Regions from separate parts of the Streptomyces flaveolus genome, predicted to be linked through region 1. Evidence: riboswitches for the same ligand, from Rfam matches in the RefSeq annotation. Region 1 holds a riboswitch; each other region holds the start of a gene.
What was found. Region 1 has a riboswitch for cyclic di-AMP ahead of ACIRG6_RS28125 (M23 family metallopeptidase). Riboswitches for the same ligand answer to the same signal wherever they lie in the genome.

Region 1 (5,154 bases):
GACGCCGAGGGCGCGGACGCCGCCCTCGACCGGCTGGCGAAGCTGGTCTCCGAGGGGCTCGAGGAGCTTCCCGAGACCGTCTGATGTGACGGCACACCGAAAAGGCCCGCCCGGATCACCGGGCGGGCCTTTTCCTGCCCTATTTCCGGGCAGCAAGAAATAGCCCCCTGAATTACCTCTCTTTTGTATACGGCACCCGTGTTAATGCCGCAGGCTCGGCATGTTTACGGGACGTTGCGCATTCCTCACACCGCCCGGGTGGTCGCCGGAGGCGAAGCGCAGCCGGTGCGCAGCCGCCGACCGCTCGACGTGCAGCGCCATGAGCGCCCGTGCGCGGTCGCCGTCGCCGCGCGCCACCGCGTCGACGACCGCGCCGTGCTCCGCCCAGTGCTCCACGGCACCGGTCGGCGCGTCCACGAGGTACATCCAGGCGATCTTGCGGCGCAGCTGGGTCAGCATCGCCGTGAGGGAGGGACTGCCGGCGGCCTGCGCGAGGGTCTCGTGGAACCAGCCGTCCAGCGCGCGCAGGTCCTCGCCCCGGCCCTGCCGGGAACGCTCCTGACCCAGCCTGACCAGGCCGCGCAGCACCTTGAGGTGGGCCTCGGTGCGGCGCCGGGCCGCGCGGGAGGCGCCGAGGGGCTCCAGCAGCGTGCGGGTCTCGAGCAGGTCGGCGGCCTCCTGCTCGGTCGGTTCCGCGACGCACGCGCCCGCGTGCCGCCGGGTCACCACGAAGCCCTCGGCCTCCAGGGTGCGCAGCGCCTCGCGGACGGGGACGCGGGAGACGCCGTAGCGGCGAGCGAGCAGTTCCTCGGTGAGCCGGCTGCCGCGCCCGTGGACACCGGCGACGATGTCGTCCCGGATCGCCGTGCACACCGAGTGCGCCGGAATAGGCATGTCCGACCTCCGTCTTGATCCCCGCGAAACGTCGACGATGGACGCGTGTTTCCGTGACTCTAGGCCAATGAGGCGCGCTTTCGGACGGGGGCCGGGAATTCAGGGAGATTTTTTGGACATTCACGGGCCGGAAACGAGGCAGGAAACCGGACCCGGACCGGGCCGGAAATCCGGAAGGCCCCGGCTCGGGAGCCGGGGCCTTCGGGGTGCCGTACCGTCCGTCGTCAGACGTTCACGCCGTGGGAGCGGAGGTAGGCGACGGGGTCCATGTCCGAGCCGTACTCGGGGCTCGTGCGGGCCTCGAAGTGCAGGTGCGGGCCGGTGACGTTGCCGGTGGCGCCGGAGATGCCGATCTGCTGGCCCGCATCGACCGACTGGCCGACCGAGACGCCGATGGACGACAGGTGTCCGTACTGGGTGTACGTGCCGTCGTGCATCCTGATCACGACCTGGTTGCCGTACGCGCCGCCCCAGCCGGCCTCGACGACGGTGCCGACGCCGACCGCGTGCACCGAGGTGCCGGTGGAGGCGTGGAAGTCGATGCCGGTGTGGCTGCCGGACGACCACAGGGAGCTGCCGGCCTGGTAGGCCGTGGACACGTAGGAGCCGGTGATCGGCGCGACGAAGGTGTTCAGGCGCTTGCGCTCCGCCTCGCGCGCGGCGCGCTCCTTGGCCTCGCGGGCCTCCTTGGCGGCCTCGGCGGCCCGCTCGCGCGCGGCCTCCATCGCCGCCTCGCGGGCGGCGGCGTCCAGGGCGGCCTGCTTCTGTGCGGTGGCCTGGGCGTCGATCTCGTGGGCGATGGAGTCGCCGATGGTGACGACCGGGGTGAGTCCGCTCTGCTCGACCTCGGGCTCGGCGGCGAGGGCCGGGGCCGCGAGGGTGCCGACGACGCCGGTGGTGGCGAGGGCCGCGACGCCCGCCGCGCGTGCGGTGGTGCGGTGCATGCGGCTGGGGCGGCGGTGCTTCCCGGTGGCGCGCGTGAACGCCATGTAGAGGCTGGTCCTTTCCTTCCCTCTCGCCTACCGGGTTAGCTGACGGGTTCGGAGCAGGAAGGTCTCCTACGGACCCCCTCGCCGGAGCGCGGGCGTCCGATTCACCCCAGGGACTGCGATGGGTCCCCGGCTCCCCTGGCTCGCGCCGTACGGGGACTCGGCGATGACTGTCCGGTGCCGCGGGTGCGGCGCACTGCCTGACGAACAGCCCGGATGACGCTAAACGCGGCTGTCTTCAATCCTCAAACGCAACTGGCTTTTTGTAGCGCACGCCACAGGGCAGACAGGCAGCCTCTCCCTCAATTCGGACATACGACGGCCCTGGTGACACTCCGGTCACCAGGGCCGTCGCACGCGCGTGCCGCTACTCGGCGGCCACGACCGTGACTTCGCCGATGCCGAGGGCCTCGACGGGCTCCTTGATCTGCGCCGCGTCGCCGACGAGGACCGTCACCAGACGGTCCACCGGGAAGGCGTTGACGACGGCCGCCGTGGCCTCCACGGTGCCGGTGGCGGCCAGTTGACGGTACAGCGTGGCCTGGTAGTCGTCGGGCAGGTGCTGCTCGACCTGGTCGGCCAGCGTGCTCGCGACGGCCGCGGCCGTCTCGTACTTCAGCGGCGCCACGCCCACCAGGTTCTGCACGGCGACGTCGCGCTCGGCGTCGGTGAGTCCGCCCTCGGCGAGCGTGCGCAGCACCGTCCACAGGTCCTGCAGCGCCGGGCCGGTGTTGGGCGTGTCGACCGAACCGCTGATGGCGAGCAGCGCGGCGCCCGTGCCGTCGGGCGCGGAACGCAGGACCTGCCCGAACGCCCGGACGCCGTAGGTGTAGCCCTTCTCCTCGCGCAGGACGCGGTCCAGGCGCGAGGTGAGGGTGCCGCCGAGGCAGTACGTGCCGAGGACCTGCGCGGGCCACACGCGGTCGTGCCGGTCGGCTCCGGTGCGGCCGATCAGCAGCTGCGTCTGGACGGCGCCGGGACGGTCCACGATGACGACCCGTCCGGTGTCGTCGGCGGTCACCGGCGGCACGGGGCGCGGCTCGGCGGCGGAGCCGGTCCACGCGCCGAGGGTGTCGCCGAGCAGCGCGTCGACGTCGACGCCGGTGAGGTCGCCGACGATCACGGCGGTGGCCGTGGCGGGGCGGACGTGCTTCTCGTAGAAGGCGCGGACGGCCGCCGCGTCGATGGCCGCGACCGTCTCCTCGGTGCCCTGGCGCGGGCGCGACATCCGCGAGTCGGCCGGGAACAGCTCCTTGGAGAGCTCCTTGGCGGCCCGGCGGGACGGGTTGGCCAGCTCGTGCGGGATCTCGTCGAGCCGGTTGCGCACCAGCCGCTCGACCTCGCTGTCGGCGAACGCGGGCGCCCTGAGCGCGTCGGAGACCAGGCCGAGGGCCTTGGCGAGCCGCGAGACCGGCACCTCCAGGCTCAGCCGGACGCCGGGGTGGTCCGCGTGCGCGTCGAGGGTGGCGCCGCAGCGCTCCAGCTCGGCGGCGAACTCCTCCGCGGAGTGCTTGTCGGTGCCCTCGGAGAACGCGCGCGCCATGATCGTGGCGACACCGTCCAGGCCGGCGGGCTCGGCGTCCAGCGGAGCGTTCAGCGACACCTCGACGGCGACGACCTGCTGCCCGGGGCGGTGGCAGCGCAGCACGGTGAGGCCGTTGTCGAGGCTGCCGCGCTCGGGGGCCGGGAACGCCCACGGCTTGGGCTCGCCGGCCTGCGGCTGGGAGTGGAATTCCATGGTGGCGAGCTCGGTCACTTGGCCGCCTCCTCGTTCTCGTCGGTGGCGTCGTTCTCGTCGGCGGGGGCGGTGGGCTCGTAGACGAGCACCGCGCGGTTGTCGGGGCGCAGGCGGGCCTTGGCGACCTCCTGGACCTCCTCGGCCGTCACCTCGAGCACCCGCTGCACGGCGGTGAGCGCGAGCTGCGGGTCGCCGAACAGGACGGCGTACCGGCACAGTTCGTCGGCGCGGCCGGCGACCGTGCCGAGCCGGTCGAGCCACTCGCGCTCCAACTGGGCCTGGGCGCGCTCCATCTCCTCGGCCGTGGGGCCCTCCTCGGCGAACCGGGCGAGCTCCTCGTCGATGGCGGTCTCGATGACGGGCACCTCGACGTCGCCGGACGTCTTCACGTCCAGCCAGCCCAGGGAGGGCGCACCGGCGAGCCGCAGCAGGCCGAAGCCGGCGGCCACGGCCGTGCGGTCACGCCGTACGAGCCGGTTGTACAGGCGGGACGACTCGCCGCCGCCCAGCACGGTGAGGGCCAGGTCGGCCGCGTCGCACGCGCGCGTGCCGTCCTCCGGCAGGCGGTAGGCCGCCATGAGGGCGCGGGCCGGGACCTCCTCCTCGACGATCTCTCGCAGCTGCTCGCCCATGACGTCGGGCAGCGAGCCGTCCCGGGGGGCGGGCTTGCCGTCGTGCGAGGCGATGGAGCCGAAGTACTTCTCGATCCAGGCGAGCGTCTGCTCGGGGTCGATGTCGCCGACGACGGACAGCACCGCGTTGTTCGGCGCGTAGTAGGTGCGGAAGAACGCGCGCGCGTCCTCCAGCGTCGCCGCGTCCAGGTCCGCCATCGAACCGATCGGCGTGTGGTGGTAGGGATGGCCCTCCGGGTACGCGAGGGCGGTCAGCTTCTCGAACGCGGTGCCGTAGGGCACGTTGTCGTAGCGCTGGCGGCGCTCGTTCTTGACGACGTCCCGCTGGTTCTCCATCGACTCGTCGTCCAGGGCGGCGAGCAGGGAGCCCATGCGGTCGGCCTCCAGCCAGAGGGCGAGCTCCAGCTGGTGGGCGGGCATCGTCTCGAAGTAGTTGGTGCGCTCGAAGCTGGTGGTGCCGTTGAGCGAGCCGCCGGCTCCCTGCACCAGCTCGAAGTGCCCGTTGCCCTTGACCTGGGCGGAGCCCTGGAACATCAGGTGCTCGAAAAGGTGAGCCAGGCCGGTACGCCCCTTGACTTCGTGGCGCGAGCCGACGTCGTACCAGAGGCACACCGCCGCGACCGGGGTCAGGTGATCCTCGGAGAGCACCACGCGCAGGCCGTTGGCCAGGCGGTGCTCGGTCGCTGTCAGGCCGCCGGAGCCTGCCTGGGCTGTGGCCGTGTGACCCATGGGCATGTACGTCCCTTCGATCGCGAAATCTCGGTGGAGTCATTGGGCGGAACTGCGGAATTCCGCCGGTCCTGCCACTGTATGCAAGCGTGCGGGCCGCCGGTGGAGTTCCCGGGCCTCGTACGCCGAGAGCGAGATCGGCTTGGCGGGCCGCCGGGGACGAGGGCGCGGG
Region 2 (5,154 bases), on a different contig from region 1:
CCGTCGTCGCACACGCGTGCGCCTGTATAGGGTGACGGGCGTGACGAGAGTCCGGTTGAGTGTGGCGGAGCGGCGTGAGGAGCTGCTGCGCGCGGCCATCGAGCAGATATCGGCGCGGGGCGTGGCGGCGCTGCGGATCGCCGACGTGGCCGCGGCGCTCGGTGTCAGCAGCGCGCTGGTGCTCTATCACTTCTCGACGAAGGAGAGGCTGGTCGCCGCCGCGTTCACCCACGCCGCCGAGGACGATCTGGCCCGTCTGCGCAAGCTGCTGGGCCGCCGTACGTCGGCGCTGCGCCGGCTGCGCGCGGCCGTGCGGTGGTACGCCCCGACCGGGCAGGCCAAGGGCTGGCGGCTGTGGATCGAGGGCTGGGCGGCGTCGCTGCGCGAGCCCGCGCTGCGGGAGGTCACGCGGGAGCTGGACCGGCAGTGGAAGGCGGCCATCGCCGAGGTCATCGCGGACGGTGTGGCCGCCGGGGAGTTCCCGTGCCCGGACCCCGACGGCGCCGCCCTGCGGCTGACGGCACTGCTGGACGGGCTGGCCGTTCAGCTGACGTCGTACACGGGCGCGGTGCCCCGCACCCGTGCGCTGCGCTGGGTGGACGAGGCGCTCGCCCGCGAACTCGGCCTGGACCGGGAGGCCCTGACCGAGCCACGCCCCTGAGGCGCCCCGCCGGCCGGAGCAGCAGGGCGTCCTCGCCTCAGGCCACCGCGGCGATCCGCAGTTTGATGTCGTCCGCCGACAGGGTCCCCTTGGCCGTGACGTGGTCCCCCGAGGATTCGCCGCGCAGGCGGCGGCCGATCCACGGCACCAGGTACTCCCGTGCCCAGTGCACGTCGTCCCGCCGGACGTCGAAAGTGCCGCGCGGTGGCAGGGGCGGCCAGGGCTGGTCCGGGTCCGCCGGGATGCGCAGGCCGAGGACCTGGCCGGCGCGCAGCGCCACGCGGGTGTGCCCCTCGGCCGACAGGTGCAGGCGGTCGGCGTCCCAGGCCCTGCGGTCCTGGACGCTGCGCAGCGACCACAGGTCCAGCACCGGGCAGCCGTAGCGGTCGGCGATGGCCCTCACGTGCCCGTTGTAGGTGGCGATCTTGCCGCGCAGGTGCTTGAGGACGGGCACTCCGCGGGTGTCGAAGCCGGTGGTCACCAGCACCGTGCCGGCCGCGGCGGTCAGCGCGGCCACCGCCCGCTCGAACCGTTCGGCCACCTCGTCGGGATCGGTGCCGGGCCGGATGATGTCGTTGCCGCCGGCACAGAACGAGACCAGGTCCGGCGCGAGTTCGACCGCCCGGGGGACCTGCTCCGCCACGATCTGGTCGAGCAGCCTGCCGCGTACGGCGAGGTTCGTGTACGTGAAGTCGCCCTCGGGGCGCCGGTCCGCGAGCAGTACGGCGAACCGGTCGGCCCAGCCGACGAACGCCCCGTCGGGGCCGGGGTCGCCGACGCCCTCGGTGAAGCTGTCCCCCACCGCCACGTACGACCCGATCACTGCTCTGCTGTCACTCTTCGAATCGTCTGCCACATCGGCCCATGATTCACCCTGGAATGTGACCTACGCGACCGTAGGAAAGGGTTGACGGGCGGTGAGAAAAGCCACTCCTAAAGTGTTCGCCAACTCAGGAATAAGCAAAGCCCGATGACGGACGCACCGAAGGCCGGACCCGGGGATCGGGGTCCGGCCTTCGGTGGCGCGGGTACTGCGCGGGACGGTCGTCAGATGGAGACGCCGTGCGAGCGCAGGTAGGCGACCGGGTCCACGTCGGAGCCGTAGTCCGGCGTGGTGCGGATCTCGAAGTGCAGGTGCGGTCCGGTCACGTTGCCGGTGGCGCCGGAGAGACCGATCTGCTGACCGGCGGTCACGGACTGGCCGGCGGAGACGGAGAGCGAGGACAGGTGGGCGTACTGGGCGTAGTAGCCGTCGGCGAGCTTGATGACGACCTGGTTGCCGTACGCGCCGCCCCAGCCGGCGGAGACGACCGTGCCCGCGCCGACGGCCTTCAGGGAGGTGCCGGTCGGGACGACGAAGTCGGTGCCGGTGTGGTAGCCGCTGGACCACATGCTGCCGGACTGGTGGTACGGGGTGCCGACGCCGGCGCCGGCCACCGGGGTGGTGTAGCCGCTGGTGGTGCCGGCGGACTGGGCGCTCGCGCCGGAGGACGTCGACGCGGAGGTCTTCGCGGTGTCCGACGACTTCTCGGCGGACTGCGCGGAGGACTTCTCGGCCTGGGCCGGCTTCTCGGCGGACTTCTCCGAGGACGGCGAGGACTTGGCGCTGCCGGCCGCGGCCTTCTGGCCGATCGACAGCTTGAGACCCGGGTGGATGAGCGACGGGTCGGAGCCGACGGCCTCGCGGTTGTCCGAGTAGAGCTTCTTCCAGCCGCCGTCGACGTGCTGCTCGTCGGCGATCTTCGAGAGGTAGTCGCCGCTCTTCACGACGTAGGTGTGCGAGGCCGAGCTCTTGTCGGCCGACTTCTGCGCGCCGGTCGCGACGGACTGGACGGACTGTCCGGCGACGGAGTGCGCGGGAGCGGCGTTGGCGGCGGCGGCACCCATCAGCGGGAGCGCGAGCGCGGCGCCACCGGTACCGGCGACGGCGATGGTGCGGGTGAGGCGCTGGGCCTTGGTACGGCGGTGCTTACCCTTCGCGGGCATGGCGAATTCCTCTCCGGCGCCTGCGAGGTGAGCTGTCGGGTGCGGGCTGGAGATGCCCGGCCGCGTCATGCCGCGGCTTTACCCCGAGCCGTTCCGGGAACCGGAACAGGCGGTTTTACCTGTGGGTCCCCCGCTCCTGCCGTGTACGGGTGGTGGACGAGTGCGGGCTCCGGTCGGCGGCAGGATTAGGCGTCCGTCCGGATCGGTGGTGAACGTAAGCGACCAAGATGCGAACGGACAAGCGAGAGGTTTCGCGGACAGGTGTTTCGCTTGATCCTTTGGAGGAACGGGCGGTCACACTCCGTGGATTCCGCGAGCGTCCTTTTCCGCAAAGCGCCTTGATAAGCGCATGCATTACGTGAACATGACGGGCAACGGACGGTCACCTCTATGACGCTGCTCACGGGAGACACTCCAGCACCCCTCATTTCCATACGAGTTGGAATGAAGGGACCAATTCGGGCAGACAGCCCAAATACCCAGCAGCCGGACCTGCCGGTCGGCCTTGGGTGACTCGTTGCCGCAGGCAAGGGATGCCGTATCGTCGGCTGGGCGCCCGTCGACGAGCAGCGCCGGCGGGGCGGAGTGGGAGGAGCCCCCGTGACGCAGCAGGTCCCGTCGACCGAACCCGAGCTGGCCGGCGTGCGCAACTTCCGGGACGTGGGCGGACTGCCGACCGTGGACGGGCGGCGCGTGCGCCACGGGGTGCTGTTCCGCAGCGGTCACCTCGCGCACGCCACCGGGGACGACGCCGCGTTCCTCGCCTCGCTGGGACTGCACACGATCTTCGACTTCCGCAACGCCGCCGACCAGAAGCTCGAGGGCCCGGACGTCGAGCTGCCGGGCGTGCGCAATGTGAACCTGCCGCTGAGTGATCCGGCCGACGGCGCCGAGTTCTGGAAGATGGTCCGCGACGGCGACCTCGACCAGCTCCGCGGAATCCTGGCGGACGGCCAGGCCGCGAACCGGATGATCACCTCCTACCGCACGATCATCAAGGAGCGCACGGCGGAGCACTCCCGGGTGCTGCACGCGCTCGCCGAGGACAGCGTCCCCGCGCTGATGCACTGCGCGGCCGGCAAGGACCGCGCGGGCCTGTCGATCGCGATCACCCTGCTCGCCCTGGGCGTGCAGCGGGACGCCATCGTGGAGGACTACCTGAAGTCGAACGCGACGCACCGCCGCTACAAGGTGCGCCGCAGCAGCTCCGCCGCCTCGGCCTACTCCCCCGAGGTCATGGAGCTGCTCAGCCCCCTGTTCGACGCGCGCGCCGAGTACCTGACGGCGGCCTTCGAGACCGTCGAGGAGACCTGGGGCGGGGTCGACACCTACCTGGAGAACGGGCTCGGCGTCACCCCGGAGATCCGGGAGCGGCTGCGCGAGCGGATGCTGGACTGAGCCACCCGCTCACGGTGCCGGCCGGCTACTTGGCGCCCACCTCGAAGAGCAGGAAGAGGAAGCCCGCGACGACGTGCCCGAGGGCGATGTAGATGAGGAGTCGCACCCACAGGGCGCGCGGGAGCTTGTCCTGGATCGTGCTCATGGCATCTCTCCTGCGGTGTGAAGGGTCGGTGTGGTGACGGGCCCCAGGCACAGCGCCGCCGTGGGGCTCTGCAGCAGGGTGTGGACGAAGAGGAGCTCCAGCCCGTCGGCGTCCTGGGCGGCGATCCGGTGCGGGGTCAGGGAGTCGAAGTGCGCACTGTCGCCCGGGCCGAGCAGGTGCGCGGCGTCCCCGAGGCGCAGCCGCAGCCGGCCCCGCAGGACGTAGAGCCACTCCTCACCGGGGTGCACGCGCACGATGTCGCCCTGGGAGCCGTGCGGCACACGGACGCGCAGGGCCTGCATCCCGCGGCCGGAACCGCCGGCCTGCCAGTACGTCCAGCCGCCGGCGGCCGTCGGCTCCATGTCCCCGGCCCGCACGACGGCGTCCCGGTCCGCGGCCGTCTCGCCGAGCAGCTCCGAGACGGTCGTACCATAAACGCGGGCGAGCGAGAGCAGCATCGGCAGCGAGGGCTGGCGCTGCCCGGTCTCCAGCCGGGAGAGGTGCGCGGGCGACAGCCCGGCGGCGCGGGCCGCCGCCTCCAGGGTGAGGGCCGCACGGCGCCGCAGGGCGCGCAGCTGCGGGGCGACCACGGAGGTCACGGCGTCCGCCGGTTCCTCCACCGGTTCCTCCGTGGGGTCGTTCGAGGAGGTCATGCCTCCATTCAGCCCCAGTTTTGCCCGCGAGGCAATTTTGTTGCCTCACAGGCAAAACAGGGTCGGTCCCCGGCGGCTAGCGGTTCGCCACCGCCTGCCTGACCAGTGTCTTCCCGAAGTCCCACATCAGGCCGCCGCCGTTGTGCGCGTCCTCCATCACCTCGGTGAAGGCGTCGATGAAGCGGTCCACGTCCGAAGTGTCGATGATCAGCGGCGGGATCAGCTTGATCACCTCCAGGTGGTCGCCGGACACCTGCGTCAGGATCCGATGCCGTTGCAGCAGCGGCACCACCACCATCTGCGCGAACAGT
Region 3 (5,154 bases), on a different contig from region 1:
CTCGCACTTGTTCACCCGTGAGCCGCCATTCTCACCCGAATCGGTGAGGAGTGGTGTTTTTCCGTGGTGTCCATCTGACCAAATCGGCCAGGGAGAAGCGTCAGACCGCGGGCTCAACTCCGCGTACTCCTGCGGGATGACACGGAGGCGGGGAACCTCCCCCGGCCCGTAGGGGGAGGGCGCGTCGCGCCGGGAGGGCGCGGTGCCGGCCGGGGGTCAGCCGGCCCGGTGCACCACCGCGTCGCACAGCTCGACCAGCGCGGCCTTCGCGTCGCACTCGCGCAGCGGGGCCAGCGCCGCCCGGGCGTCCTTCGCGTACCGGACGGTGTCCCGCCGCGCCTGTTCGAGCGCGGGGTGGGCGCGCAGCAGGCGCAGTGCCTCGGCGTGCCGCGCGTCGTCGCTCAGGTCGGAGTCCAGCAGCTCGCACAGGGCGAGGTCCTCGGCGAGCCCCAGCCGGGCCGCCCGTTCGCGCAGCCGCAGCACCGGGAGGGTCGGGATGCCCTCGCGCAGGTCCGTGCCGGGCGTCTTGCCCGACTCGTGGGAGTCGGAGGCGATGTCCAGGACGTCGTCCGCGAGCTGGAATGCGACGCCGAGCCGCTCGCCGTACTGGGTGAGCACGTCGACGACCGTCTCGTCGGCGCCGGACATCATCGCGCCGAACCGGCAGGAGACCGCGACCAGCGATCCCGTCTTGCCGCCGAGTACGTCGAGGTAGTGGTCGACCGGGTCCCGTCCGTCCTGGGGCCCCGCGGTCTCCAGGATCTGGCCGGTGACGAGCCGCTCGAACGCCAGGGCCTGCACCCGGACGGCCTCGGGGCCGAGGTCGGCGAGGATCTGGGAGGCACGGGCGAACAGGAAGTCGCCGGTGAGGACCGCGACCGAGTTGCCCCAGCGGGTGTTCGCGCTGGGCACTCCGCGGCGCACGGCGGCCTCGTCCATCACGTCGTCGTGGTACAGCGTGGCGAGGTGGGTCAGCTCGACGACCACGGCCGAGGGCACGATGCCGGGCGCGTAGGGGTCACCGAACCGGGAGGCGAGCATCACCAGCAGCGGCCGGAACCGCTTCCCCCCGGCCCGCACCAGGTGCTGGGCGGCCTCCGTGATGAACGGCACCTCACTCTTGGTTGCCTCAAGCAACCCTTCCTCGACGGCCGCCAATCCGGTCTGGACATCGGCTTCCAGAGCCTGGTCCCGCACGCTCAGCCCGAACGGCCCGACGACGGTCACGAGGGGTCTCCTGTCTGCTGGTGTCTACTGGCGATTACCTGGTTTGTCGATAGGTCGCTGCCACCACTCAAGTCAGCGTATCCGGTCACGTTTCGATCACCGCTAGCGCCCACCGTTACAGGCCGGTCGGTATCGGATCATGCACGGTATGTTTTTGATCAGGTGATATGAGCAGATATCGGTCGACATCGCCAGAGAGGCGCGCATCAGGACACGGCACGCCGGAAGCCGCCACCGAAGATCCCACCACTCCTCCCAACGGACCGCACCCCGAGAACGTCACCCGTTCGGCATCCGCGCCCCGCTCCGAACGGGTGCCCGCACGACACGACGGAACACCGGTCCGAGCCGTCGAGGGCCGGGCGCGGCACAGGACCCACACACCCGGCCGACAGCCCCGCCCCGGCTCCCCACCCAAACGGCCCGCCACCGGTGGACGGTTGGCCACCAGTTGGCCCTAATGCCCGATTTGCCGCCCTTGTTGAGGCCCGTGAGTTGGCTCACTCCACCGCGTCCGCCGACCCCCTCGCCGCACCTCCGCCGCGACCCCCGCCGGCCCTTTGCCCCGTAGGCGAGTTGAGCCTTGGCATTCGCAAAGGATCAAGTACCCCAAAACCCCCAGACCAAGGTCAACAGGCGCGTCGAGTGATTCCTGCACTTGTTCCGGACATGTGCTCTCGCATACGTTCCCGGCCTGTCAGGCGGACGCCGAATCCTGCCACCGCCCGACGCACAGTCATCCACCGAGACACTCGCAGGCAGGAGCGGGGGACCCAGGTAAGTCGCCGCGCCGGAAACCACCGGAGCGGCTCGGGGTGAAGCCGTGCCCGTCAGGGCGCGGCCGGGCACCTCCCCGCCCGAACCCGACAGCTCACCTCGCAGGCGTTGGAGAGGGACACACACATGCCTGCCATCGGTCAGAACCGTCACGCTCGAACCAGCCGCCTCGCCCGCAAGCTCGCCGTCGCCGGCACCGGCGCCGCCGTGCTCGCCCTGCCGCTCATCGGCGCCGCCACCGCGTCCGCCGCCACCCCGGCCGCCACGACCACCGCCGCCACCACGGCGACGACGGCGTACCCGGACAACCTCGACGGCTGGATCCGCGAGTCGCTGGACATCATGGCCCAGCACGGGATTCCCGGCTCGTACGACGGCATCCACCGCAACATCATGCGCGAGTCGTCCGGCAACCCGCTGGCCATCAACAACTGGGACATCAACGCGATCAACGGCACCCCGTCCAAGGGCCTGCTCCAGGTGATCGACCCGACCTTCCAGGCGTACCACGTCGCCGGCACCTCCTGGGACTCGTACGACCCGGTCGCCAACATCACCGCCGCCTGCAACTACGCGGCCGACCGCTACGGCTCGATCGACAACGTCTTCGGCGCGTACTGAGCCGACTCCGCAGCAGGACACAACCGGACCGACTGAGCTGTACCGGCGCACGCCGGGCGTGTCAGGAGGCTCCGAAGATCCGTTCGAGGACGACGGCCACGCCGTCGTCCTCGTTCGTCGTGGTGACCTCGTCCGCGACCGCCTTGAGTTCGGGGTGGGCGCCCGCCATGGCGACCCCGCGGGCCGCCCAGTGGAACATGGGGATGTCGTTGGGCATGTCCCCGAAGGCGATCGTCCGCCGCCGGCTCAGCCCCAGGTGTTCGGCGGCGAGCGCCAGACCGGTCGCCTTGGTGACACCGCACGGCTGGAGCTCCACCGTCCCCGGCCCCGACATCGTGACCGTCGCGAGCGAACCGACCACCGCGCGCGCCGTCGCCGCCAGCTCGTCGTCGGACAGGTCCGGGTGGCGCAGCAGCACCTTGCTGATCGGCGCGCTCCACAGCTCGTCGCGCCGCTCGACCCGCACCGCGGGCAGCGTCGGGTGGGGCATCAGATAACCCGGCTCGATGAGCGTCAGCCCGTCGACCCCGTCCTGGTCGACCGCGGCGTACACCTCCCCCACCTCCGCCTCGATCTTGCCGAGCGCGGTCTCCGCCAGTTCCCGGTCCAGGGTGACCGACCACAGCATCCGGTGGGCGCCGGCGTCGTACACCTGCGCGCCCTGCCCGCACACCGCGAGCCCCGTGCAGCCGAGGCCGTCGAGCAGGGAGCGGACCCTCGGTGCCGGGCGCCCCGTCACCACCAGGTGCCGCGCTCCGACCCGGGCCGCCCGTGCCAGCGCGGCCAGCGACCGGTCGGAGACGGTGTCGTCGCCGCGCAGCAGCGTTCCGTCGAGGTCGGTGGCGACGAGGGCATATGCGGTGCGGTCCATGATCAGAGAATACGGACACCGCACCTGTCCGACTCACCCACGACCGGATGCGCACGAGGACGTTCGCAGGTGTCCGAAACCTGACACAACATCGTCTAAAGGCAGTTAAAGGCCTGTGCACCAGTTGGCAACAACATGCTCTGCCTTCTACCCTCCGGGCTGCCCCGGGGGTACCTTCCTTTTGTCCAGGGGGGACTTGATCGGGGGGTCGGGTTGAACGGCGGACGTGTACGTGTGCTCAGGCCGGAGGAGCTGAGCGAGGGGGAACGGGAGCGCTGGCGCGCGCTGCGCGCCGCATCGAGGTCGCCACGCAATCCGTTCATGGAGCCGGAGTTCACCGACGTCGTGGGCCGGGTGCGGGCCGGGGCGCGGGTGGCGGTGCTGTACGAGGGCGGTGAGGCCGCCGGTTTCCTGCCGCACGAGCGCGGGCCGCTGGGCCAGGGCCGGGCGATCGGGCTCGGCGTCTCGGACTGCCAGGGCGCGGTGCTGCGGCCGGGTCTCGTCCCGGACACCCGCCAACTGCTGCGGGACTGCTCCCTGTCGAGCCTCGCCTTCGACAATCTGGAGGCCGAGCAGGGCCTGTTCGTACCGTACGCCGCCGAGGAGCACACCTCCTACGTCATCGACGTGGAGAAGGGGTACGAGGCGTACGAGAGCGTGCTGCGCGCCCAGTCCCCGAAGTTCCTGAAGACCACCCTCGCCAAGGAGCGCAGGCTCGGCCGGCAGGTCGGGGACGTGCGCTTCGTGTTCGACGAGCGTGAACCGGCCGCGCTGCGCACGCTCATGGAGTGGAAGTCGGCGCAGTACCGCAGGACGGGACGCCGGGACCGCTTCGCACAGGAGTGGATCACCCGGCTCGTCGGGCGGCTCGCCGAGACCCGGGCGCCCGAGTGCACGGGGACGCTGTCCGTGCTCTACGCCGGCGACCGGCCCGTCGCCGCCCACTTCGGGCTGCGCTCGGCGTCGGTCCTGGCCTGCTGGTTCCCGGCGTACGACCCGGACTTCGCGAAGTACTCGCCGGGGCTGGTGCTGCATCTGCGGATGGCCGAGGCCGCCGCCGCCGAGGGCATCGGCCTGCTCGACATGGGGCGGGGCGCGGCGGAGTACAAGGACTCGCTCAAGACCGGCGAACTGCCCGTGTACGAGGGAACGGCGACGCGCCCGGGGACGGGCGCCGCGCTGCAGTGGCTCGGCCGCGAGCCGGCCCGCCGCGCGCACAGCTTCGTGCGCGACCGGCCGCGGCTGGCGTCGCTGGCGGCACGCACGCTGAAGGGGGCAGCCCGGCTGCGCCGGTCGTGACGGAGGGGCAACCACAAGGGGGTGGGGCGCATGGCCGGAGCACGGCGTGCGCGGCAGGAGACACGGCAGGAGATCGAGAGGTTCCTGAGCACCGAGCCGGTGCAGGTCGCCGAGCTGGACCTCGGGGACGAGGAGGAGGCCGACCTCAGACCGGGGCCGGGGAGCCCGCCGGTGACGTCCGGCGCGGTGTTCGTCCTGGTCCGCAGGAGGGGCCGGCCCGTGGGCACGCTGCTCGGACGGGTGGCGCAGGGGGAGGATCCGACGCGGACGCTGGCCGGGCTCGCCCGGCGGCTGCACCCCGCGGCGCCACCCGCGCCGGTGTCCGGGCCCGCGTCCGCCCCGCCGCCCCGACCGCCGTC
Region 4 (5,154 bases), on a different contig from region 1:
GCCGAGGAGGCCGCGCTCGCCAAGACCGACCCGGCCGATCCGCGGCTCAGGACCGCCACGGTCTACAGCAGCCTGGAACCGTGCGCCCGCCGTGCCTCCCGGCCCGCCCCCTGCGCCCGGCTGATCCTCGACGCCGGGGTACGCCGGGTGGTCACGGCCTGGCGGGAGCCGGACACGTTCGTGCCGGGGGCCGACGGCAGCGGGGTGCTCGCCGCCGGGGGTGCCGTCGTCGTCGTCCTGCCGGAACACGAGGCGGCGGCGAAGGGTCCGAACCGTCACCTGCTGGGCCCCTGAGATACGCGTGTGCGTTCCGCCCCCGACATGACGTACACTGGAGACACAACGACGCGGGGTGGAGCAGCTCGGTAGCTCGCTGGGCTCATAACCCAGAGGTCGCAGGTTCAAATCCTGTCCCCGCTACTCAAGGCCGAAGGCCGGAATCCATAAGGATTCCGGCCTTCGGTGTGTTTGCGTCTGCGTCACCCGACCGGCCCTCACGGCTCGCTCCCCGCCCCTCCTCCGGGAAACCTGGAAGGCGGGACGGCAAGCGGCGTGGACGTGCAGGGGGGCGGGAGACGAGTGGTGCGGCCAGGTGACGTGGACGACGAGGCACCGTATGCCAGGGCCGGTGGCCGGCTGCCCGGCGACCCCGTGCCCGACCCCGGTCTCGGCGCCGCCCCGATGCCCGTACCGCCCGTCCGGCCGGCGCGGCGGCGACCCCCGTACGGCCGGACCTTCGTGCGCCTGCTCCCCGTCCTGCTGATCGCCGTGGCCGTCCTCTACGACCTCTTCACCCCCCGGTACTTCACCGCGGGGCCCCTCTGGACGGCCGCGCCCCTGGTCGCGGCACCCCTCTACTCACGTCGCGGCACCGTGCTCACCGGTGCCGCAGTGATCGCCACCGTCATCGGGCTCCAGCTGAGCAAGGGCGTCATCCACTACGTGGACTCGCTCACCGAACTGATCACCATCGCGACGGTCGCCGCCCTCGCCGTCTTCGTGAACGCCTTCGTCCGCCGCACCGACGAGCGCCTCGCCTCCGCCCGCGAGATCGCCGAGGCCGCCCAGCGCGCCGTGCTGCCCGAGCCCGCCGAGCGGATCGGCGGCTTCGAGATCGCCGCCTGCTACGAGGCGGCGCAGGCCGACGCCTTCATCGGCGGCGACCTGTACGCGGTGCAGGACAGCGCGCGCGGTGTGCGGCTGATCGTCGGCGACGTGCGCGGCAAGGGCATGGGCGCGGTGGCCGCCGTCGCCGTGGTCATCGGTGCCTTCCGGGAGGCCGCCGAGCAGGAGGCGACGCTGGAGGCGGTCGCGCAGCGGCTGGAGCGGGCGCTGGCGCGCGAGGGCACCCGGCGGGACGGGCTGGACGCGTTCGAGGGGTTCACCACCGCCGTCCTCGCCGAACTCCCGCACGGCGACGGGGTCGTCCGCGTCGTCAACCGCGGCCACCCGCCGCCGCTGCTGCTGCACGCCGACGGCACCGTGCACCCGGTGCAGGCCGGGGAGTTCGCTCTGCCGCTCGGGATGGGCGAACTGGGGGTGTGGCCCGACCGGGCGGAGCAGGCCGACTTCCCCGGCGGTGCCACGCTGCTGCTGTACACCGACGGATTGTCCGAGGCCCGCGACGCCCACGGCCGGTTCTACGACCCCCACGCGCGACTGACCGGCCGCGTCTTCCGGCACCCGGCCCACCTGCTCGACACCCTCGCCGACGAGGTGCGCCGGCACGCCGGGGGCGGCACCACGGACGACATGGCGCTGCTCGCCGTACGCCGTCGGCCCTGAGCGGGCGACGACCTTGATCAGTATCACCGGCGGTGACGACACGACCGCCCTCCGCATAACAACTGACACACCGTCATAAACGCGTGATGTGAAGTCGTGATCTGAGAGGCGGTCAACTCGCCCGGTTTTGGCCCTTCGTGAGATGTACGTCCCGGCCGGAATCCTTAATGATCAGACAGAACGGCTTGGAATCAGCACCTCGCGTCTATTAACGTTCGATAACGCAGCGCGGTCGTCCCAGCCGTCACAGAAGGCGGCTCCGTGCGCACGCGCCGAATCCCGCGAGGGAACCGGGGAACCACCACTTTGGGGTGAATCGGGCGTATGCCGCCGTGGAGACACGGCGCGTATACGCGCGTAGGAGACCTTCCTGCTCCGAACCCGTCAGCTAACCCGGTAGGCGGAAGGAAGGAAAGGAGTACGCCCACGTGGCGTCCAACCGGCCTGCCCCCGAGGCCCCGTTCGTGCCGAGCACGCACGACACCGAAACCTTCGGCTACGACGGCTACCGTGCCGAAGAGGGCCCCTGGGAGGAGTGGAACCCCACCGCGGACTCCATCCGTCCCGTACGCGGCCGGCACCGCGTCGCCAAGCAGCGCGGCGGACTCGCCCGCAGCTCCACCGTCCTCGGCGTCGGCGTCATAGCGGCCGTCGGAGCGGGCGGCATGGCGAGCGCCCAGACCGGCAAGCCGCCGGTGTCGATCTCGATGCCCGACCTGCCGAACGTCGGCTCGCTCATCTCCGACGACGAACCGGAGCCCGAGGGTTCCGCCACCCCGCTCAGCGGCATCGGCGCGACCACCACCGACACCGCCGAGGGCACCACCGACGCCGGTGAGGTCCTGCGGGCGCGCATCATGCAGCAGGCCGAGCAGCAGCAGGTCCAGGTCGAGACCAAGGCCGCGGCAGAGGCCGCCGCCAAGGCCGAGAAGGAGGCCGCCGAGGCCGCCGCCAAGGCGGAGAAGGAGGCCGAGGCCAAGGCCGCCGCCGCCAAGAAGAAGGCGGAGGAGGAGGCCGCGAAGAAGGCCGAGGCCGAGCGGCTCGCCGAGCTGGCCAAGCAGTTCACGCTGCCGACCTCCTCGTACACGATCACCTCCACCTTCGGTCAGGCCGGCTCCATGTGGTCCTCCGGCCACCACACCGGCCTCGACTTCGCCGCGCCCACGGGCACCCTCATCAAGGCCGTGCACACCGGCACGATCACCGAGGCGGGCTGGGCCGGCTCCTACGGCTACCGCACGATCCTGACCCTGGACGACGGCACCGAACTGTGGTTCTGCCACCAGTCGTCGATCAACGTCAGCGTCGGCCAGGAGGTCAGCACCGGCGACGTCATCGGCCGCGTGGGCGCCACGGGCAACGTCACCGGCCCGCACCTCCACTTCGAGGTCCACGTCGGCGGTGCCGAGGGCGGGGTCGACCCGGCGGCATGGCTGCAGGACAAGGGCCTCACCCCCTGAGAACAGGGCGTCCGGAAGGGACGCCCACCTCTGGATCCCGGTGGTCCTGACGGCGACCCCCCGACGTCAGGGCTGCCGGTTTGCGCGAACTTTGCGTCCGTTCTCGGCGCCCCGCGGAATGACCAGTTCCGAGGCGCGTGTTGTTGTAGAACATGACTTCTCTGCGCAAACTCGGCTCCTCCGACCTCGAGGTCTTCCCGCTCGCCCTCGGCGGCAACGTCTTCGGCTGGACCGCCGACCAGGACACCTCCTTCGCCGTCCTCGACGCCTACACCGCCGCAGGCGGCAACTTCGTCGACACCGCCGACTCCTACTCCGCGTGGGTCGAGGGCAACAGCGGCGGCGAGTCCGAGACCCTCATCGGCAAGTGGCTCGCGGCGCGCGGCAACCGCGCCGACGTCGTCATCGCCACGAAGGTCAGCCAGCACCCGGAGTACCCCGGCCTGTCCGCCGCCAACATCAAGGCGGCGGCCGACGCCTCGCTGCGCCGCCTGGGCACCGACCACATCGACCTCTACTACACCCACTTCGACAAGCCCGAGGTGCCGGTCGAGGAGATCATCGGCGCGCTCGACGATCTGGTGCGCGCGGGCAAGGTCCGGCACATCGCCGCCTCCAACATCACGGCCGAGCGGCTCGCGGCGTCCCTGGAGTTCTCCGACCGCGAGGGCCTCGCCCGGTACGTGGCCCTGCAGCCCCACTACAACCTGGTCTCGCGCGACACGTACGAGGGCGAGCTGCGCGACCTCGCCGAGCGGGCCGGTCTGGCCGCCGTTCCGTACTACGCCCTCGCGTCCGGCTTCCTCACCGGCAAGTACCGGCCCGGTACGGCCGTCGACAGCCCGCGGGCGGGCGGTGCCGCCAAGCACCTGGAGAGCGAGCGCGGCCGGCGGGTGCTCACGGCCCTGGACGAGATCTCCGAGGCCCACGGCGTGCCGGTCGCCACGGTGGCCCTGGCCTGGCTGGCGGCCCAGCCGACGGTGGCCGCGCCGATCGCGTCCGCCCGGACGGTCGAGCAGCTGCCGGCGCTGCTGGGTGTGGCGGATCTGAAGCTGACGGAGGCGGAGGTGCTCAGGCTGACGGAGGCGTCCGCCTGAGGAGCCTTCTGGGCTGCCGCTACGTCCGGTACGGGTTCTGGGGCGGGTACGCGGTGCGGGGGGCGTAGGCGGGCGTGGCGTACGAGGTGATGTACGGGGCCTGTGCGGTGTACGGGGCGGGCGCGGGCGCCGCGTGCGGCCCGTACACCGGCCAGGGCGGTACGGCCACGGGGACGGGCGGCGCCGTGGCCCGCGCCGCGTGGTCCAGTGCCGGGCGCGCCGTCTCCCGCCGGCGCCACAGCTCGGTCAGCAACTCCCGCTCCCGTACGACGTAGTCGGCGCCCGCCCTGCCCCGGCGGCCGCGCTGCCGCAGGAACGCCAGCGAGGTCGCGTACGCCTCGTACTCCGCCACCGTCCGCGCCGCCGGCTTTCCGGCGTGCCGGCGGGCGTGCTGCCGGGCGATGCGGCGCGCCCGCATCGACCCCAGTACGAACGGCTCGGCCGGCGTCAGCCAGCCGGCCACCGCGTAGACGGGCAGCTCGGCCCGCACGGCGCCGAGTTCGCGCTGCCGGGTCCAGACCGCCAGCCAGGTCAGCAGGCCGAAGGCCGGCACCATGAACGCCCCGTACACCGCGAAGAAGCCGTACTCACCGAGCGAGGCCGAGCCGTTCCACAGCGCGTGCATGCCCATCGCGAGCAGCAGGCCGGACAGGGGGAGCAGCACGCGCCGCAGACGCCGGCGGTCGGCGGAGAGCGCGGCGACGCCGAAGCCGATGCCGGTGAGCACGGTGAACAGCGGGTGGGCGAACGGCGACAGGACGACACGGACGAAGAAGGTCGCCGCGGTCACCGAGGCGATACCCCGGTCGCCG

Region 2: linked by a shared signal. The riboswitch ahead of ACIRG6_RS14005 (M23 family metallopeptidase) and the one ahead of ACIRG6_RS28125 (M23 family metallopeptidase) in region 1 are both predicted to bind cyclic di-AMP.
Region 3: linked by a shared signal. The riboswitch ahead of ACIRG6_RS35805 (transglycosylase SLT domain-containing protein) and the one ahead of ACIRG6_RS28125 (M23 family metallopeptidase) in region 1 are both predicted to bind cyclic di-AMP.
Region 4: linked by a shared signal. The riboswitch ahead of ACIRG6_RS19050 (M23 family metallopeptidase) and the one ahead of ACIRG6_RS28125 (M23 family metallopeptidase) in region 1 are both predicted to bind cyclic di-AMP.

What each region holds. Positions count from the first base shown of each region.
Region 1 is NZ_JBIWKU010000010.1:226,949-232,102, forward strand. Features, by position in the region: gene ACIRG6_RS28115 (HPr family phosphocarrier protein) at 1-84, shown strand, start outside; gene ACIRG6_RS28120 (GntR family transcriptional regulator) at 202-894, opposite strand; gene ACIRG6_RS28125 (M23 family metallopeptidase) at 1,119-1,883, opposite strand; cyclic di-AMP (ydaO/yuaA leader) riboswitch at 1,896-2,059, opposite strand; gene ACIRG6_RS28130 (M16 family metallopeptidase) at 2,251-3,639, opposite strand; gene ACIRG6_RS28135 (M16 family metallopeptidase) at 3,636-4,988, opposite strand.
Region 2 is NZ_JBIWKU010000004.1:161,758-166,911, forward strand. Features, by position in the region: gene ACIRG6_RS13995 (TetR/AcrR family transcriptional regulator) at 41-661, shown strand; gene ACIRG6_RS14000 (SGNH/GDSL hydrolase family protein) at 699-1,484, opposite strand; gene ACIRG6_RS14005 (M23 family metallopeptidase) at 1,709-2,647, opposite strand; cyclic di-AMP (ydaO/yuaA leader) riboswitch at 2,652-2,809, opposite strand; gene ACIRG6_RS14010 (tyrosine-protein phosphatase) at 3,248-4,045, shown strand; gene ACIRG6_RS14015 (DUF6126 family protein) at 4,071-4,190, opposite strand; gene ACIRG6_RS14020 (helix-turn-helix domain-containing protein) at 4,187-4,843, opposite strand; gene ACIRG6_RS14025 (aspartate aminotransferase family protein) at 4,920-5,154, opposite strand, start outside.
Region 3 is NZ_JBIWKU010000017.1:113,819-118,972, reverse strand. Features, by position in the region: gene ACIRG6_RS35810 (polyprenyl synthetase family protein) at 217-1,227, opposite strand; cyclic di-AMP (ydaO/yuaA leader) riboswitch at 1,959-2,127, shown strand; gene ACIRG6_RS35805 (transglycosylase SLT domain-containing protein) at 2,131-2,625, shown strand; gene ACIRG6_RS35800 (HAD family hydrolase) at 2,687-3,496, opposite strand; gene ACIRG6_RS35795 (GNAT family N-acetyltransferase) at 3,731-4,795, shown strand; gene ACIRG6_RS35790 (glycosyltransferase) at 4,826-5,154, shown strand, end outside.
Region 4 is NZ_JBIWKU010000005.1:568,300-573,453, forward strand. Features, by position in the region: gene ACIRG6_RS19035 (dihydrofolate reductase family protein) at 1-294, shown strand, start outside; tRNA gene ACIRG6_RS19040 (tRNA-Met) at 347-420, shown strand; gene ACIRG6_RS19045 (PP2C family protein-serine/threonine phosphatase) at 583-1,785, shown strand; cyclic di-AMP (ydaO/yuaA leader) riboswitch at 2,046-2,203, shown strand; gene ACIRG6_RS19050 (M23 family metallopeptidase) at 2,214-3,245, shown strand; gene ACIRG6_RS19055 (aldo/keto reductase) at 3,398-4,342, shown strand; gene ACIRG6_RS19060 (PrsW family intramembrane metalloprotease) at 4,362-5,154, opposite strand, start outside.